One region of the Paenibacillus sp. E194 genome, then DNA from elsewhere that is predicted to be linked to it. Evidence: riboswitches for the same ligand, from Rfam matches in the RefSeq annotation. Region 1 holds a riboswitch; the other holds the start of a gene.

The links. Region 1 has a riboswitch for S-adenosylmethionine ahead of AZ66_RS17865 (methionine ABC transporter ATP-binding protein). Riboswitches for the same ligand answer to the same signal wherever they lie in the genome.
Region 2: it holds a riboswitch for S-adenosylmethionine, as region 1 does, so the genes downstream of both, metA (homoserine O-acetyltransferase MetA) here and AZ66_RS17865 (methionine ABC transporter ATP-binding protein) in region 1, are expected to answer to the same signal.

What each region holds. Positions count from the first base shown of each region.
Region 1 covers NZ_JMDX01000132.1:4,842-12,605, forward strand. The annotation lists gene AZ66_RS17845 (sugar diacid recognition domain-containing protein) at 1-1,138, opposite strand, end outside; gene AZ66_RS17850 (SDR family oxidoreductase) at 1,288-2,070, opposite strand; gene AZ66_RS17855 (MetQ/NlpA family ABC transporter substrate-binding protein) at 2,311-3,156, opposite strand; gene AZ66_RS17860 (methionine ABC transporter permease) at 3,372-4,037, opposite strand; gene AZ66_RS17865 (methionine ABC transporter ATP-binding protein) at 4,037-5,062, opposite strand; SAM riboswitch class I at 5,310-5,452, opposite strand; gene AZ66_RS17870 (Cthe_2314 family HEPN domain-containing protein) at 5,531-6,226, opposite strand; gene AZ66_RS17875 (UbiD family decarboxylase) at 6,232-7,764, opposite strand, start outside.
Region 2 covers NZ_JMDX01000003.1:28,318-36,081, forward strand. The annotation lists gene mqnC (cyclic dehypoxanthinyl futalosine synthase) at 1-299, opposite strand, end outside; gene AZ66_RS00815 (trans-sulfuration enzyme family protein) at 524-1,699, opposite strand; gene AZ66_RS00820 (aminotransferase class I/II-fold pyridoxal phosphate-dependent enzyme) at 1,705-2,886, opposite strand; gene metA (homoserine O-acetyltransferase MetA) at 2,883-3,827, opposite strand; SAM riboswitch class I at 3,996-4,123, opposite strand; gene corA (magnesium/cobalt transporter CorA) at 4,660-5,595, shown strand; gene AZ66_RS00835 (winged helix-turn-helix transcriptional regulator) at 5,677-6,042, opposite strand; gene AZ66_RS00840 (LLM class flavin-dependent oxidoreductase) at 6,194-7,282, shown strand; gene AZ66_RS00845 (HRDC domain-containing protein) at 7,407-7,764, opposite strand, start outside.

The DNA of each region.
Region 1 (7,764 bases):
GCATCGCGTGAATCCACCACGCCGACATTAACGTAAACAAATCGCGAAAGCTCTTGGGATCCTTGCCTGTCACATCCGCAATCCGCTGAAGACGATAACGGAGCGTGTTGCGATGGATGGCCAGCCGCTGTGCAATCCGCTGCTGCTCGCCGCTTTCCTCATAATACACCTGCAGCGTCTGCCTCAATTCCCCGCTTCGATCCTCTTGGATGAATCGCCGCCACATCTGCTCCATTTCATCCGTAACCCAGCTGCGGCCCACATTCGCCAGTACCGTCTCATTTGGCATATCCTCACTATAATAGACCGTATGCTCAGGAAGGATCGCTTGACCCGCGCGCATCGTATCTTGAGCAGAGCGATAGGATGCTATGAGCCCATCGATTCCTGAATAAGCCTTGCCCACCGCGATACGAAGAGGTGCAATCTGCTTCTCTTCCAGCAACTTCCGAATTTGCCGTATTCCCTCGCATATATCCATATTCGGCTTCCGTGGGTGCAAATGCGGCTTGAATAGGACGATTTGCCGCGTATTCCGAATCGCGATAAGATCAATTGTCGGCCGCCCTTCCAACAGTTCTACAACTCTGCGCAGTGTAGGTACCGAATCAGCATCCTGTTCATCCGTAAGCTCCAGAATACAAGCAACACGAGGCTTGTCCGGCTTCAGGCCAATTCGTTCCGCCTGCAGGCGAAGCATGGCTTGATCTCCCGGTTCCGCATGAATGACCGATAAGAGAAAATCCTCCTTCATCCGCTTATCCCAGCGCGCCTTTTCCAACAAATCCGCCTGCTCCAAATACATCTCAGCTGTCATCTTGACAAGTTCCCCATACTTCGTCACTTCAGCAGGATCTCCCGTAATCCCGATAACGCCGACAACTTCTCCGCGAAATTGAATAACGAGATTCGTCCCCGGCATAACACCATGAAGATTGCGTGCACTCTCCTCATCGATCTCGAACCTTCCCTTGCGCTCAATGGCAATGAGCGCCCCTTCATGCTTTTGATTAATACGGGACAGGTCACCCGAGCCAATAATCCGCCCACGCTCATCCATCACATTTACATTGTACCCAATGACCTGCATTGTCCGTGAGACGATTGCTTGCGCTAATTGCTTGGTCAGCCAACTCATATCTTCATACCACCTATCACGCGAAATCAAAAAGAGTTTAGGACATCCCGCATCCCGTCCATCCTTCTTCCCCAAAATATGAAAACGCCCTCGTTCCAACAGGGCACAGCAAACGCTGTGTCTGTCAGCCGACGGGCGTACATGCAGCATTAGGATTTCGAGCTAATCGTTGTACGAATAGGATCGAGTCCGCCTGAAACATTAATAATATTACCAGTTATAAAGTCAGAAGCATCCTCACATAAGAAGCGAATGACTCGTGTCACATCTTCACCACTGCCGGGACGGCCGCGCGGCGTCTCGTCATCGGTTAGATGAAGTACATCCTCGATCTTACGCTCCTTGTTGTCACCACGAATATCGCCAGGGCAAATCATATTCACCGTAATGCCATTCTGTGCTTCCTCTACCGCCAGTGTCTTCGTGAAGGACACTAGTCCCACCTTGGCTGCGGCATACACCGCCCGATGCGGCCAAGAACGCGCCTCAGACGCATGGCCGAAGCCATAATGGATAATGCGCCCCCACCCCTTCTTCCGCATCGATCCGAGCAGCAAATGATCGAGCAGAATGACACCACTTAGATTCCCATTCAATAAATACATAATGTCCTCTTCCGAGTAATCCGCGAACAATCTCCGCTCTCTGATGAACGGCCCAGCATTGTTCACCACAATATCAGCCATACCGATGCGTTCATTCATTTCAGTAACGAGCCGTTTTACTTCCTCCGGCTTGGAAATATCCGCGCGAATGGCAATACATCGTATTCCCGTCTTCTCGAGCTGGAGCCGCAGTTCTTCAGCCTCTGCCTCGCTATGTACATAATTTAAGACAATATCATGCCCGGTTTCGGCCAATGTCATAGCTGTCATCTTCCCGAGGCCTTTGGCGCTCCCCGTAATAAGAGCAATTTTACGCTGCTGTTCCACGTCGTAATCCTCCTTTTGAGCGCTTCAAAGAACTTCCACGTTCAGTATAAGATATTTGCCTTGGCAGAACAACTTTGCATTAGACACTGATGTAGACAAACTGTCCATCTCCGCAATGCAACGTACTTGAATCTCCTCCACCTAGGTTACAAAGAAAAAAAGCCCTAGCGGCAAGCTCCACCTTTCTTATCGAAAGGCAGCTCGCGTCTAGGGCTTCTCTCATTGGAGCGTAGTCTGCAATTAGAATGCAGGTACGATCGAACCTTGGTATTTATCTTCAATAAACTTCTTCACATCATCAGACTGCAAAGCTGCTACCAACTTTTTCACAGCGTCACTATCCTTGTTGTCCTGGCGAGCAGTCAAGATGTTCGCATACGGAGAATCCTTATCTTCAATGAACAACGCATCCTTCGTAGGATTCAAGTTCGCTTGCAGTGCATAGTTCGTGTTGATAAGCGAGAAATCTACTTCATCCAGCGTACGAGGCAGCATTGCAGCTTCCAACTCTTTGAACTTCAAGTTCTTCGGATTCTCAGCAATGTCATTAACCGTTGCTTCCAGACCTACGCCATCCTTCAACTTAATAATGCCTTGCTTCTCCAACAAGAGCAGCGCACGTCCGCCGTTTGTTGCATCGTTCGGAATCGATACCGTTGCGCCATCTGCAATTTCACTAACCGACTTAATCTTCTTGGAGTAAGCTCCGAATGGCTCAACGTGAATATTCCCTACACTTACTAGGTTGTATCCCTTCGTCTTCACTTCATTGTCTAAGTACGGCTTATGTTGGAAGAAGTTCGCATCAAGCTGCTTCTCATGTACTTGTACGTTCGGCTGTACATAATCCGTGAACTCCTTAACTTCCAACTCAATCCCTTGCTCAGCCAGCTTCGGCTTAATATGATTCAATATTTCCGCATGAGGCACTGGCGTTGCAGCAACGACAAGCTTCACTTTCTCCGTGCTAGCCTTGCCTGCTTCACCAGAAGCATTCGTGTTATCGCCTGCTGTATTCTTGTTGCCGCAAGCAGCAAGCACCGCTACGAGTGTAATAAGCGTCAATACAAAAGTCCACTTTTTCATGTAATTCACTACTCCTTCCAAGATCCCCATTTTAATTGATGATTATTTGTAAGTTGAAGCTCCTAAGAGCGTGCTTCCTATGCCTATTAGGTTTTGATCCAAATGATCTTTTCATCCAACTTGTAACTACCGATAATTCCAATTGAATTACTGGGATTATATCATATTTTGTGCTGCCGTCAATCATGAAATGACCGACTCAGCACAAATATTTTTTATTTCCTTGTATAGCGGCGAACAAATGCATCGCCAATCCATTGCAGCACCTGTACGAGTATCACCATAATAACGATCGCCACGATCATCATTTCAATCTCATAGCGATGGTATCCGTAGCGAATCGCCAGATCACCGAGACCGCCTCCACCAATGAGGCCTGACATCGCAGTATACGATACAAGCGTGACCGCAGTAATCGTAGTTCCCGCAATCAATCCTGGCAGTGCTTCCGGAAGCAGAACCTTCCACACAATTTGCCATGTAGATGCGCCCATTGCTTGCGCCGCCTCAATGACACCGCGATCAACTTCGCGCAGTGACGTCTCAACGAGCCGGGCGAAGAACGGTGCAGCCGCGATTACAAGCGGCGGGATTGTTCCTTCAACCCCGATCGACGTTCCTACTACAATTCGTGTAATCGGTATGATCGCGATCATTAGAATAACGAACGGTACTGAACGCAGCACGTTCACAATGAATGACAAGATACTATATACAATCTTCCCAGCTCTGCTACCCGTGCGCCCAGTTAAATATAAGAGCACGCCTAGCGGCAAGCCAACAAGGAAGGTGAATAGTACAGAGAACAGCATCATCTGCAATGTTTCTCCAGTAGCCGAAGACACATCGCTCCAATTGACAGTAGAGAAATCGAAATTCATTACGCGATCACCTCCACTTCAAGACCCTGTGCCCGGAGAGAAGATAATGATTGCTCTACAGCACTTGTGTCGCCATCTAGACGAACAACCAATTGGCCGTAAGGAGTATCCTTCATCCGAGAGATCGTCCCCTGTAGTATCGCGAAGCTGACGCCCGCTTCCGTAAGGACACGATGCAGCACCGGCTCATACGTGACTTCACCCAAATAGTTGATCTTCACGACCCGGGAATGCTCAGCAGCCTGGCTCTTGAAGGATGCCCAAGGCTGGATATCCGCATCGCTTCGCTCCTCGAGTATGAATTCACGTGTCACTGGATGCTGAGGCTTCAAGAACACGTCTACAACCTTGCCTGCCTCAGCAATCTTCCCGCCATGAATAACGGCAACTTTGTCGCATATCGCTTGGATGACGTGCATCTCATGAGTGATCAGCACGATCGTAATTCCGAACTTGCGGTTAATATCGAGCAGCAGCTCCAAAATCGAATTCGTCGTCTGCGGATCTAGCGCCGATGTTGCTTCATCACAGAGCAGCACCTTCGGATCATTCGCAAGCGCACGCGCAATCCCTACGCGCTGCTTTTGTCCACCGGACAATTGAGCCGGGTATTTATGCTTGTGTTCTTCCAAACCAACAAGCCTAATCAACTCATTTACTTTCTTCTCTACTTTATCCTTGGATGTTCCCGCTAGGCGCATCGGAAATGCAATATTGTCATATACCGTTGCTGAACTGAGCAGGTTAAAATGCTGAAAAATCATCCCGATTTTGCGCCGCTGCTGCTGCAGCGCCGACTTCGATAGCTTCGTTAAGTTAACGCCATCTACCTCAACTACACCTGCCGTAGGCCGCTCAAGCAGGTTAATGCTGCGCAGCAGTGTACTCTTTCCTGCACCTGAATGGCCGATAATGCCATAAATCTCGCCAGATTCAACCGACAGACTCACATCATCCAGTGCCAGCAGCCCTTGCACCTTGCCGTTAGCACCATATTGCTTACTTATATGTTCCAACCGAATCAACGGAATCGTCACCTTCCTTCATGCTAGCCACATTCTAGAATAGATAGGCGCTACAGCCTTATCTTCATCTATCCGTATGCTGTATCCTCTCAATAACTGCCGCCAAATATACCACATTCCTTGGCTACCTTCACTTCTCAATTTTGGGGCCGCTCGTTCATGCAAAAAGCCCCCTCTTGGCAGATGCCAAAAGGGGGCGAACGTTCGGTATTCTGTGAAGAAACCAGATGAAAAATCGACTCTCCCTTTCTTATCTGCCAGAACATTACGTTCTGAAGGAATTAGCACCATTGACATCTTGCAATCGCATAACTCACTGTTATGCATCCGGGTTGCAAGATCGGTTGCCGGGCTTCGCAGGGCCTGTCCCTCCGCCACTCTTGATAAGAAAACAGTTATGAAATTTAAATTGAGTATAATGCAGCAGGTGAAAGTTGTCAATTAACTTTTATTCCCTTTTCAATTCCATTACTTGACGGGAAGCAGTCGAAATACATGGATCAATGCGCCACACACCATCTCCAGACCATGCTGCAAATCTGCCACATTGGCCTGAATATCCTCAAGCTTAATTTTGTCATTCAAGCTGCGATGCCGCTGCCATAAATCATCCTGCATTTCTGGGTTCATATGATGAATCTCCATATTGCGTCGCTTGCGCAGCCGCTGAAGTGCATCTTCATGCCGCTCCTTCAATGCCGTCAGGGCATGTTCCAATTCAGGATGCTGTCCCTTGAAGCGCAATTGGCGAAGCACCGTAAAATAAGAGAAATGATGCTTCACCCTCTCGGTCTCCAAGGATAGCACTGTATTCAGCAGCGTTCCAAGCTTGTCCAAGATCGAGAACACACGAATAAATCCATTTTTATAAAAATAGACGTACCGGTAATAATCATCCTGCTCCGATTCAGACATCTCGGCCTCATAATGCTTCGACACACGATCGGCGAACTTGTCAGACGCATATACGCTTTGTTCCAGTTCATCCAAGGAGGTCTTCAGTCCGACTGTCCACACTTCTATCTTGCGCCAGAAGTGATCGGGATCGCCTGTTCCCTCCATGCGACTGCGTATTGCTTCCAAATAGTTGTCCATCCCCGCCATTGCATCCTTCAACGTTCCGCTGTCAACACGGGGTGGCTCCCCGAACAAGCTGCGCAGCATGGAACTCACCCCCGCTTAATTCCGTTTGGGAAATAGTCTTTCCAACGGCGGTCGACCAATTCCACAATATCCTCACGCGGGAATAACTCATCTGGATAGCCTGGCTTCATGCGGGCATCGATAACAATTGGCAATTTATACGAGAGATGGTGATTACGGACTTCCATTGCTGCGTATATATCTGATGCGGGGTTAAATCGCGTAAACACCGTCCACAAAAACGACAACTGCGTATTGGCAACCTGAGCGTCGTCAACAAGGAAGACAAGCGGCCACTTCGTCTCTTGTGCAGCAAGACGATGTAGCAATCGTTCCGCCAGCTGAGGTTCTGCTTCATACGAAGCACCTGACATCGTCAAGCAGCCACGGCAAAATACAGCCACATCGTTAATCTCATCGATCGGGCCTTCTTCGTACACGCCAGGCAATTCACGGACTACATCGCCTACACCGAGCAATATTCCCTTGCTGCCATGGTTCAGCTTATGCCCCGTATAGTCAAGTGTGTCATGGGACGTATTATTAATCACGTACAGATCCGTCTCTGGCTTGAAGCGCTCTAGCACCGCTTCCGTAAGCTCTGCAAAGTTCTCTAAGTCAACCGGCTGATCCGTCAACATCAAGAACTTCGTCAAGCTGAGCTGCCCTTCGCCAAGAATACGGAAGCCAGACAGAAGTGCCTCACGAGAGTAGCTCTCACGTACAACAGCTGCGGCAAGCGAGTGAACGCCTGTTTCTGGATATGGATGTACCTTGCGTACCGCCGGCATAACCATCGGGAACGCTGGCGACAACAATCTAACCAGATACTCGCCCAAATAGTAGTCTTCCTGACGCGGCTTGCCCACGATTGTAGCTGGGTAGATCGCATTCTTACGGTGGTACATGTGCTTCACATTCAGGAACGGGAACTCATGCGCCCATGAGTAATAGCCGTAGTGGTCGCCAAATGGCCCTTCCATGCGGCGCTCATGTGGTGGAACATACCCTTGGATAACGAACTCTGCTTCCGCTGGGATACGATGTCCTTCGAATCCGCTGTCTACCACTGGAAGACGCTCACCCATGACGAATGATGCCATCAACAGCTCAGGGAGCTTCTCCGGCAGTGGAGCGATCGCAGCCGCAATCAGTGCAGGCGGCCCGCCCACGATGACGGATACCGGAAGCGCTTCATTGCGCAGCTCAGCCTCATGATGATGGAGGCCGCCGCCCTTTTGAATTTGCCAATGAACACCTGTCGTGTTGTCATCGTAAATTTGAATTCGGTACATACCGAGATTGTGATCAGCGCTCTTCAGCTCCGGATGTTCGGTATAGACCAATGGAAGCGTAATAAATGGACCTCCGTCCAGCTGCCAGCTCGTCAATGCCGGCAAACCCTGCATCGGCTTGTCTGTACGCTTCACTTGCATAATTGGAGCTTGCGAAGAAGATACATCTTTCATGCCAACCTTCATCAGGCTAAGGAGCTCCTTCACCGTCGAACGCTCTTGCCACAGCTTCTTCGGTGATGGAGGCATTAGACGGTTTACGGC
Region 2 (7,764 bases), on a different contig from region 1:
TCGATCGTTTCCTGAATCTTCTGGAAGATGACTTCATCAGGAAGCACATAACCTTCCTTAGAACCCGGAGCACGGTAGAAGGCACAGAATCTGCAGTACGTATCACAAATATTTGTATAGTTGACATTGCGCCCAATTACAAATGTAGCAATCGGATCTGGATGCCATTTCTTCATAATTTGGTTGGCAGCTGCCCCCATTTTCTCGATCTGATCAGATTCGAACAAGGTCACGCAATCGTCTGTATTCAATCGTTCACCACGAAGCGCTTTGTCCAAAATGCGGTCTATCGGTGACATCGTCACAGTCACTTCCCCTCTCATATGTTGCCTTACACTCTCGTATATAAAGCGAAGTAGACCCCGCTTAAGGCGGGGTTAAATTGTACGGATTATTGCACATGCCGCTTCATTATCTATGTTGTGCATTGTATCGCTCAAGAAGCAGCTTCACTAAATAATCGTAACATACATCGCCCATAAAAACAGCACCCTCCCAAGGGAAGGGTGCTGGATAGAATCGGTTATTTGGATAACGCCTGATCCAAATCCGCAATCAAATCCTCGACATGTTCAAGCCCAACAGAGAAGCGGAGCAATCCATCCGTAATTCCACGCTGCAGACGAACTTCATGCGGCATTGCTGCGTGAGACATCATGGCAGGATAAGACAAGATGCTCTCAACAGCGCCAAGGCTGACTGCCACAAGCGGGATTGTCACTTTGTTCAGCACTTGCTTCGCCCGTTCACCAGAACCCACATCGAAAGATACCACTGCGCCGTATCCAAGCGATTGCTTCTCATGAACCTCACGGCGAGGATGATCGGCTAGACCAGGGTAATAGACGGCGGAAATGTCCGATCGTTCACTCAGCCACTGAGCAAGGCGGCGGGCGCTCTGCTCACTCTGATTCATCCGAGCTTCCAATGTCTTCATGCCGCGCATCAGCAGCCAGCTGTCCTGAACCCCAAGCACAGTGCCAAGGCCATTCTGCAATTGCTTCACACGGCGGCCAAGACTCTCATTGGCTGTTACTGCTAGACCTGCGAGCACATCACTGTGTCCGCCCAAGAACTTGGTTGCACTATGTAAGACTAGATCAACACCAAGCTCAATCGGACGCTGATGATAAGGGGTCATGAACGTATTATCCAGCATGGTGAGCAAACCCTTTTCCTTGGCCCATGCAGCCACTTCTGCAATATCCGTAATTTTGAGCGTCGGATTGGACGGTGTCTCCATATAGACAGCCTTCGTATTGGGACGAAGCGCAGCCTTCACCTGCTCAATGTCGGTCATATCCACCAAGGTGGACTCAATGTTCAACCGGTTTAAAATGGAGGTCAAGAGACGGTACGTTCCACCATACACATCTTCCGTTACGATAACATGATCTCCTGCCGATAACAGCAAGAATGTCGAAGAGATCGCTGCCATCCCTGATGCGAAGGCAAATCCATTTGTCCCGCCCTCGAGCAGTGCAATATATTGTTCCAATGCCTCACGTGTTGGATTGCCAGAGCGAGAGTAATCGTACTGAGGCGGATTGTAAATGTCCTCATGATGGAATGTCGTAGCTTGGTATATCGGGACACTGGAAGCTCCCGTACCGGCATCGATCTCACCGCCAAAATGGATCAGCTTCGTCGCAAACCGGCGTGATTGCTTAATTGGTTGACCGTCTGATGCTTGATTCATCTGCGTTATCCCTCCACTTCTACTCTAGCCGCTTCTATAGCTTGCTCCAAGTCAGCGATTAGGTCATCAACATGTTCAATTCCAACCGAGAATCTTAGCAAGCGATCGTCAACACCAATCCGATCCCGAATCTCCTGCGGAATATCCGCATGGGTCTGGATCGCCGGATAAGTCATCAGCGACTCTACCCCACCCAAGCTCTCCGCGAAGGCGATTAGTTTCAGGTGGCGCAGGATCGGCTCTACATAAGCTGCATTCCTCAAGCGGAAGGAGAAGATGCCTGTGTTGCCCGACGATTGACGCTGTTGGATCTCATATCCCGGATGCTGCTCGAGTGCAGGATAATACACATTGTCGATGGCAGGATGTTCTAACAACCACTCGGCAATGCGGGTTGCGTTGTACTGATGCCGCTCCATACGAAGGGCAAGTGTCTTCATGCCGCGCATCAATTGATAGGAGTCAGTCGGGCTCAGGACAGCCCCGATCGAATTATGCAGGAAGGCGATTTCTTCCGACAACTGCTTCCCTTTCGTTACGATCAGACCAGCAAGCACATCATTATGTCCGCCCAAGTACTTCGTTGCACTGTGTACTACCATATCTGCCCCAAGTTCGATCGGGCGCTGGAAAAATGGCGTCAGCAGCGTATTGTCAACGATGGTGAGAATTCCATGAACCTTCGCCCACGCTGCTACCTTCTCGATATCCGTAATCATCATCAAGGGGTTCGTAGGCGTCTCTATGAAGACGGCCTTCGTCTGCGGTGTTCTTACAGACTCAAGCGCATCAAAATCATTTGTATCTACATAAGAGGCCTTCACACCGAAACGAGACATAATCCGCTCCAACAGACGATAAGTACCGCCGTACAGATCGAGGGAAACAATCAGATGATCGCCTTGCCCGAACATCGCGAACAATGTCTGTAATGCCGCCATGCCAGAACTACAGGCAAATCCAGCATCCCCACATTCTAACGTAGCTGCTGCTTCCTCTAGAACAGTACGAGTCGGGCTCTTCGTCCGAATGTAATCAAACCCCGTGCTCTGCCCAAGCTTCGGATGCCTGAATGCAGTTGCTTGGTAAATCGGATAATTAATAGCTCCTGTTTTTGGTTCATGAACCGATCCAATTTGAGCTAGTCGACTTTCGATGCGGTAGTTCTCTTCGTTACGTTCGATCATAATTGATGAGCCCCTTCCTTGCGCGGTACGGCCTTGCCCAATTCGTAAGGTGTTTCTTGATATACGTAGTAGTTCAGCCAATTTGAGAAGAGAAGGCTGGCATGCGCACGCCAAGTAGAATAAGGCTTGCGGGAAGGATCGTTATTCGGGAAATAATTTCTCGGAATGTCCATCTCCATCCCTTTCGCAATATCGCGGTCATATTCCCATTTCAGGGTACAGCAATCGTATTCCGAATGACCAGTCACGAAAATTTGTTTCCCATCATGTGTCGCTACCAAGTACACTCCTGCTTCTTCTGACTCCGCTAATATTTCTAACTCGGCAATCTTCGTGATATCCTCTCTCCGAAATTCCGTATGACGGGATTGCGGTACAAGAAACATCTCGTCGAAGCCGCGTGTCAGATTCACATTTTCCTTAGCTAGTACATGCTCATACACACCGAAAATTTTCTGATCCAACGCATATTTCGGTACCCCATAGTGATGATAGAGGCCCGCTTGTGATGCCCAGCAAATATGGAACGTGGAAGTTACATTCTCCTTAGACCATTCCATAATGCGGCACAACTCATCCCAATAGTCTACATCTTCAAACTTCATCTGTTCGACAGGAGCACCCGTAATGATCATGCCATCAAACTGCTCTCCTTCAATATCTTCAAATGTTTTGTAGAACGAAGATAAGTGCTGTGCGGACGTATTTTTGGATGTATGGCTTGCTGGATGAAGGAGCGTCACCTCAACTTGCAGCGGCGTGTTGCCCACTAAGCGCAGGAGTTGGGTTTCCGTAGTCTCTTTCGTCGGCATCAAGTTGAGAATGATGATTCGCAGCGGACGAATATCTTGATGATAGGCTCTCGTTTCGTCCATGACGAAGATATTCTCCTGAGTCAAAATTTCTTTGGCCGGCAAATGATCCGGAATTTTAATCGGCATTGACGCTCTCCCCCTCGAAAATGGTTATTGGATGGTGCTAGTCACATGAAATCAGCATTGCGGCAACCGTAAATTGGCCTGCCTTGAAACGGATAAAATGGCTTGGAGACATACAAAAAGACCTTCCTCGACTACGAGAAAGGTCATGTTGTACATGCTCATGAGCCTCTCTCATCTGTCAGTAACGACTTCCATCGTTCCTGCAAGAATTAGCACCGTGCATCGCGCTTCATATGTGCGCATTGCCGGTTGCCGGGCTTCATCGGGCTTGTCCCTCCACCTACTCTTGATAAGATTGCTTATATGAATATTCATTTGATTTGGTCTTGGTAATAATGTACGGCAAAGAGAAGCTGTTCGTCAAGAGGTGAACACAACAAAAATTCACGATTCCACCCCCTTCGCATACGATGCATTATTGACGAATTCCGCCAATGGATTTTGTCTTGAAAGGTTGAAGTACGAGCGTTATACTTAACAAGGTGCATCGAGGCCTTAACTTTTCAATGAAGGCAACAATCATTCCTTCACTGGGCGCATGATGTATAAAGTCACGTACAATTATTCAAGCTGAGGTGAGTTCGGATGGATGGCGACCCGAGGTCGTTCCGTAGTACGTACGTACAACCGAATATTACGATTCGACAGGCAGCGGCAAGTTCGCAGTCCAATGTCGGGATTCGTGCCTCTGCGAGAACCTAGTTCACTAATTGTGCCTAGGCTTATATCACGTGCGCGAACGACGGACTGCGCATGCCCAACCTTGTCGAGTCGTCTGTAACATTAGACGATGCGCATGTCGCAATGGCGACAGCGCCAAGGAGTGAGTGCAATGAAAATCCGTCTGGTCAACGAGGGCGTCTTCACGACTGAGGAAGATATCAATGTCGCATTAACACCGCCAGAGAATGGCTTCTACTGGATCGATGCTGACATTGAGGATTTGGTCGTTCTGCAGCCATTATTCAGCATGCATGATTTGGCAGTTGAGGACTGCATGAGTGAAGAAGAGCAGCGTCCCAAAATCGAAATTTATGAAGGTCATTATTTTATCGTGTTCAACAGCATTCGCTTTGACGATGAAGAGATCTTTTTACGCTCATTGAACATTTTCCTCGGCAAACACTTCATTATTACCGTAACGAAGCAGAAGATTAACGAGCTGCGTATGGTGAAGCCTGTATTGTGGGAGCAGCAAGCGAGCACCCCTGACCTTATGCTCTACCTGCTCATTGACTTGGTTGTCGACAACTACTTCACAGTAGGAGATCGAATTGAAGCGAAGATCGACAAGCTTGAGGAAGAGCTCATTATGAGCACGAAGAAAGAACATCTCAATGAAATCATCAGCTTGCGAAGTGAGATTCTGTGGCTCAAGAAGGGTCTTGGCCCTCAAAAAGAGGTATTGCTTGTCCTCTATCGTAAGGAATTGCGATTGATCGGCGATGACCTGCAGAAGTACTTCCAGGATATTTACGAGAATGCCGTCAAAGTATCGGAGACATTCGAAACGTTCCGCGACCTCATGGGCAACTTACGTGAATCTTATCAGCTTAGCATCGCGAATCGCGCAAACGATATTATGAGAGTGTTCACAGCCATTACAACTATATTCATGCCGCTAACCTTAATAACAGGGATCTACGGCATGAACTTCGGATATATTCCAATTATGGACTGGGAGTACGGCTCCTTGTATATGATCGGATTCATGCTTGCGCTTGGTATCTTTATGTTCTACTTATTCCGCAAGAAAGACTGGATTTAATATTCAGCGGGGGTGTTCGAAAGTCATTTGATAATGACCTTGAACACCCCCACTTTATTTTCTTTGCATTACTAGCCTAAACTATTTTATTGGAGAACGATCGCCTGTCGAATGATCAGAACCCTGTTCCAAGTGAGACAAGTGAGCCATTCCCCAATCCTGGAGCGATTGCAGGATCGGAATAATGTTTCGCCCATATGCAGTAAGTGAATACTCCACTCGTGGCGGTACTTCCGCGTATATTACACGACTTACAACGTCATGTTCTTCTAGCTCTCTCAAGTGAGATGTTAACATTTTCTGAGTGATTTCTGGTATGAATCGTCTTAGCTCATTAAAGCGAACCGAATCGGACTGAGCCAATCGATATAAAATACGCGGTTTCCATTTCCCCGTAATGACATCAATGGCCGAGTAAGCTCCCGGACATTTCCCTTCCGTCCCCATAAACCCAACATCCCCCATCAATGGTATCTTCAATGATACTATACCACTTTATAGTGCCTTCTTTTCAACTCCCCTAATAAACATCATAATTCAATTGCAGCGAAGAGAATTCACATCATGTTCCCAACCAACAATATGAGGTGAAATATTGATGAAGAAGAGTGATGTTCAACGTAATAAAAGCCAAGCTGGAATCGAGATAGGAGTCTACACGTTCGGGGACGTTATTCAAGATCCTTTGACTCGACGCGCGATTAGTCCCAAACAGCGTCTTGAGGAAATTGTAGCCGCAGCCAAGCTAGCCGACGAAGCCGGCCTCGATGTGTTCGGTGTTGGAGAACACCATCGATTAGATTTTGCTGTATCGGCTACACCTGTCGTATTGGGTGCGATCGCCTCAGTCACCAAGCAAATTCGATTGACTAGTGCCACCACGGTGCTAGGCAGCTCAGATCCGGTGCTTGTGTTCGAAGATTATGCGACACTCGATTTGCTATCGAACGGACGTGCAGAAATTATCGCTGGCCGTGGCGCATTTGTCGAATCGTTTCCTCTGTTCGGTTACGATCAGGCAGATTATGAAAAATTGTTCTCGGAGAAAATTGACCTGCTGCTTCAACTTAACGCCAAAGAACGCATTACCTGGAATGGCAGTCTCCGCAAGCCCCTTGTCGATGTCGAAATAGCGCCACGGCCGGCGCAACAAGCACTGCCCATCTGGGTCGGCGTCGGGGGAACGCAGGAGAGCGCGATTCGGGCTGGTAGATTGGGGACGAATATGGCGATGGCTATATTAGGGGGCGAATTTGCAAGGTTCAAGCCGTTGGTAGAAGTATATCGCGAGGCAGGAAGCAGGGCCGGCCACGACCAAGAAAAACTCCAAATAGCCGTAACGAGTCACGGTTACATCGCCAAAACATCGCAGCAAGCAATGGATGAATTCTATCCTTACTACGCGAATTACTACAAGCACTTTATGCGACGAAGCGGCCGTGATTCCAACATAACCTTCGGTGACTTCGAGCAGTTGGTTGGCCCAGATCAAGGCCTCTTTGTCGGAAGCCCGCAGCAAATCATCGAGAAGATTCTCCGCCAGCACGAATTATTCGGACATAAACGCTTCATCGCCCAGATCGATATTGGCGGCCTCCCGTACTCGAAAGTCGCAGCAGCTATCGAATTATTAGCTGCTGAAGTTGCTCCTGTCATACGCAAAGAGACAGGATATATTCATCAATGATTCAACCGTATGCAAATCAAAAAACATCCCGCTCCACCTTCGAATATGGAGCGGGGTGTTGCTACTCAGCATTGAAAATTCATTAACGAGCTCGGCATACGCCCTTCGAATCATGTGGCATTTGTCAGCTAGCCGCCTGTGCAAGTCTGCCGCTTCTCGCTCTGCTTCGATGCAGAAGCCGCAGCAATCGAATCCGCTCATAGTTCGCTTGTACCTCGGCATAGGATTCGTCCAATGCCGATTCTCCAAATGCCTTCACATAGATTGGCTTCAAGTATTCATCGCCCAGTTCATCGAATGCCAGCTCTATCGTTGCCCGCTGCTCTTCCGTCATAGATTGAAGCTCCGATTCAACCAGCATGCACACATTATAGCCTTCACGTTCTACCGCCTCAATGCGCATAATGAGTTCACGCCGATCTACCTGAAGAAGCTCGATCAATTGCGCAATCGACAACTGCTGCTGCAAGCCTTCCAGCAAT